One region of the Variovorax cryoconiti genome, then DNA from elsewhere that is predicted to be linked to it. Evidence: riboswitches for the same ligand, from Rfam matches in the RefSeq annotation. Region 1 holds a riboswitch; the other holds the start of a gene.

Region 1 (2,197 bases):
CTGCGATCTGAAATTGCGAGATGGTCGACGAGGCCGATGCTGGCGCAACGTCGATGCCGAAGCGGTTGTACACGCCGTCGAGTGCGCTCGCGCTCGTTTCCAAGGCGCGAGAAGCCACGAAGGGCTGGACGGCGTAGCTGGTCGTTGCAGCCTGGGTGACGGTGAACGGGAACGCGCCGACGACAGTGTCCTGCGCAAACCTGAAGCGCGCCGTGTTGGCGACCGTGGTGATGCGACTGCTGCCGAACATGTAGGTGCCGGTCACGCTGGCGTCCTCGCTGATCGACCCGGACTCCGCCGCGGTGGCGTTCTCGCGCATTTCGTAGGTCTTCGTGTCGACGTTGAGTGTCAGCGTCTGCTGCGTGCCATTGGTCGCAAAGACCTTGTAGGTGCCATTGCGCGCGTCGCCAGCGGCCACGCTGAAGGCGACCGTGGCGCTCAGTGTGGTGCCCACGCTGGCGGTCACCGTGTAGAGCGCTGTAGCGGTCAGCGTGTTTACCAACTGCGACGCCCATTGGCTGCCGGAGATGCTGGGGTTGCGCAGCGTGATCGCGCTCGCCGTTCCGTTGGTCGACGTCCAGCTGGACGCCTGGCTCGGCGTCACGACCACGGCATCGCCCGGCTTCACGGCGTAAGTGCCAGACGCGTCCGGCGCGGCTTGCGCGCCGTTGACGGTCACCTTGACGGTCAGCTGCGCCTCCGCCGGCGCCGGGGTGGTGCCGCCGTTCGACAGATTGGCGCTTGCGCTTTCACCGCTGTCACCGCCGCCGCCTCCGCAACCGGCCAACAGCATGCTCAGCAGCAACGATCCGCAGAGCGCCCTCGAAATTCCTCGCATATCCAACTCCCTTTCGCGCTTTTTGCGCTGTGTTTTGAGAATCGCCTCCTGGCCGTGCCCTGGCGGCGCCCGCGTAAATGTTACTGGATGAAAGGAAAATGAATGTGACGGTGGCTGCCTTGTGACGCCGAACATTTAGAATGTCGGCTCCGAGGAGCGTTGCAGCGCCATCAGGCGTGAGGCTCGGACCCCATCGCAACCACGCTCATCCGCTGTTCTCGCGGTGAGTCCCCTTTCCGGTCGACCCGAACACAGCGGCAGTTTTCAACTTGCCTTGGAGTTCTCATGAGCGCTGTTCTCAAGCCCACCCCCGTTGCCACCGCCGACCAGGCGATCGCCGACCTGTCCCTTGCCGCCTGGGGCCGCAAGGAAATCCGCATCGCGGAAACCGAAATGCCCGGCCTCATGGCCATCCGCTCCGAATTCGCGAAGGCGCAGTCGCTCAAGGGCGCGCGCATCACCGGTTCGCTGCACATGACGATCCAGACCGCCGTGCTCATCGAGACGCTGCAAGCGCTCGGCGCCGAAGTGCGCTGGGCATCGTGCAACATCTTCTCGACGCAGGACCACGCTGCCGCCGCCATCGCCGCCGCCGGCACGCCGGTGTTCGCGATCAAGGGCGAGTCGCTGAAGGACTACTGGGACTACACCCACGCGATCTTCGACTTCGGCCCCAAGGGTTCGAAGGGCGAAGGCCCGAACATGATCCTGGACGACGGCGGCGACGCCACGATGCTGATGCATCTGGGCCAGAAGGCTGAAAAGGATCTGGGCGTGCTGGCCAAGCCGACCAGCGAAGAAGAGACCATCCTCTTCGCCGCCATCAAGGCCAAGCTCGCCATCGATGCGACCTGGTACACCCGCAAGTCGGCAGAGATCATCGGCGTGACCGAAGAGACGACCACCGGCGTGCACCGCCTGAACGAGATGTCCGCCAAGGGCACGCTGCAGTTCCGCGCGATCAACGTCAACGACTCGGTCACCAAGAGCAAGTTCGACAACCTGTACGGCTGCCGCGAATCGCTGGTGGACGGCATCAAGCGCGCCACCGACGTGATGATCGCCGGCAAGGTCGCGGTCGTGGCCGGCTACGGCGACGTGGGCAAGGGCTCGGCCCAGGCGCTGCGCGCGCTGTCGGCCCAGGTGTGGGTCACGGAAATCGACCCCATCAACGCCCTGCAGGCCGCGATGGAAGGCTACAAGGTCGTGACGATGGAATACGCCGCCGACAAGGCCGACATCTTCGTGACGACCACCGGCAACAAGGACGTCATCACGCACGACATCATGGCTGCGATGAAGGACCAGGCGATCGTCTGCAACATCGGCCACTTCGACAACGAGATCGACGTCGCGTCG
Region 2 (2,197 bases), on a different contig from region 1:
CCATCTGTGGAACAAGGTGCGCGGCGCGGTGCTGACGTCCGCCACGCTCACCAGCTGCGGCCACTTCGATTTCTTCCTGCGCGAATCGGGCCTGCATGGCGACGAGGCCGCGACGACGCTGGAGGTGCCCAGCCCCTTCGACTACGCCGCCCAGGGCAAGCTCATCGCCGTCGAGACCCGCGCCGACCCACGCGACGCGGCCGGCTATGTCGCCGAGATGGTCCAGTCGCTGGTGCGCGACCTGGCCGAGGTTCGGCACGGTGCGCTGGTGCTGTTCACCTCGCGCGACCAGTTGCGCCAGGCCGTCGAGGCGCTGCCCGCCCCACTCAAGCCGCGCGTGCTGCTGCAGACGGCCATGCCGCGCCAGCAACTGCTCGCCACCCACCGCCACCGCGTGGCCGAGGGGCTGCCGTCGATCGTCTTCGGCATGCAGTCCTTCGGCGAAGGGCTCGACCTGCCGGGCAAGCTCTGCGAATCGGTCTTCATCGCCAAGCTGCCCTTTGCGCCGCCGGACGACCCGGTCGGCGAGGCGCGGGCCGAGTGGCTGCGCACGGTGGGACGCGATCCGTTCACCGAGCTGGTGGTGCCGGCGACGGCCATTCGCCTGGCGCAGTGGGTGGGGCGGGCGATTCGCAGCGAGGAGGACCGGGCTTCAGTCTACTGCTACGACCGGAGGCTGGTGCGGACGTCGTATGGGCAGCGGCTGTTGAAGGGATTGCCGCCGTTTGCTTTTTCGACGGTGCGGGTGGGGGATGTGGTCACTGCTTGATCGTTGGCTTTGGTGAGAGCGCCCGGCCCGCACCGCCTGCCGGGCTTGGGGGGTGAGCAACGATCGCACTCGCTGGAGATGCACAACGATCGCGTCCACGTCGGTGGGCGGTAGGCCTGTGGGCGGCTGTCCGGCTGCGGCGAGCACCGCAGCGAAAGGCGGATCAGGGCCGCGCGTGTTTGAGCGAAGCGAGTTTGCGCGGACCCCGCCTTTCGCGAGGAGCAGCAGCGAAGCCCGAAGGGCCGCAGTCGTCTGCCGCCCACAGGCCTACCGCCCGCCGACGCCCCCACGCCACACATCGATGCCCCGGACAACCATCCCTTCGAACAAAGGCAACTAAAATCCAGACCCCCCGAGGAGCGTTGCAGCGGCACCCCCGCCAGGCTCGGGTCCATTCCCCGCAACGACGCTCACCTGACCCCCCGCGAATCCAGGTGAGCCCATGTCCGAACCGTCTTCCCCAGCAGCAGTCACGTCCGTTCCCCCGATGAAGCTGTCGGGCCTCGAGCCGGTGCGCATCGGCGACGGCACGCTGTTCGTCAACATCGGCGAGCGCACCAACGTCACCGGCTCCAAGGCCTTCGCGCGGATGATCCTGAACGGCCAGTTCGAAGAGGCATTGGCCGTGGCGCGCCAGCAGGTCGAGAACGGCGCGCAGGTGATCGACATCAACATGGACGAGGCCATGCTCGACAGCAAGGCCGCGATGGTCCGCTTCCTGAACCTGATCGCGTCGGAGCCCGACATCGCGCGTGTGCCGATCATGGTCGATTCGTCGAAATGGGAGGTCATCGAGGCCGGCCTGCGCTGCATCCAGGGCAAGGGCATCGTCAACTCGATCAGCATGAAAGAAGGCGAAGATCAGTTCCGCCACCAGGCCAAGCTGCTGCGCCGCTACGGTGCCGCCGCGGTCGTGATGGCCTTCGACGAAAAGGGCCAGGCCGACACCTACGAGCGCAAGGTCGAGATCTGCCAGCGCGCCTACCGCATCCTGGTCGACGAGATCGGCTTTCCGGCCGAGGACATCATCTTCGACCCGAACATCTTCGCGGTTGCGACCGGCATCGAGGAACACAACAACTACGCGGTCGACTTCATCGAGGCGACGCGCTGGATCAAGCAGAACCTGCCGGGCGCCAAGGTGTCGGGCGGCGTGTCGAACGTGAGCTTCAGCTTCCGTGGCAACGACCCGGTGCGCGAGGCCATCCACACCGTGTTCCTGTACCACGCGATCAAGGCCGGCATGGACATGGGCATCGTCAACGCCGGCATGGTCGGCGTGTACGACGACCTCGAGCCGGTGCTGCGCGAGCGCGTCGAAGACGTGGTGCTCAACCGCAGCCCCGATGCGGGCGAGCGCCTGGTCGAAGTGGCCGAGACCGCCAAGAGCGGCGCCAAGGACGAGAGCAAGCGCAACGACTGGCGCGG

The links. Region 1 has a riboswitch for S-adenosylhomocysteine ahead of ahcY (adenosylhomocysteinase). Riboswitches for the same ligand answer to the same signal wherever they lie in the genome.
Region 2: linked by a shared signal. The riboswitch ahead of metH (methionine synthase) and the one ahead of ahcY (adenosylhomocysteinase) in region 1 are both predicted to bind S-adenosylhomocysteine.

The regions. Positions count from the first base shown of each region.
Region 1 covers NZ_JBPJZI010000009.1:127,079-129,275, forward strand. The annotation lists gene ACSFA2_RS20260 (hypothetical protein) at 1-973, opposite strand, end outside; S-adenosyl-L-homocysteine riboswitch at 984-1,052, shown strand; gene ahcY (adenosylhomocysteinase) at 1,124-2,197, shown strand, end outside.
Region 2 covers NZ_JBPJZI010000013.1:87,177-89,373, forward strand. The annotation lists gene dinG (ATP-dependent DNA helicase DinG) at 1-769, shown strand, start outside; S-adenosyl-L-homocysteine riboswitch at 1,118-1,188, shown strand; gene metH (methionine synthase) at 1,212-2,197, shown strand, end outside.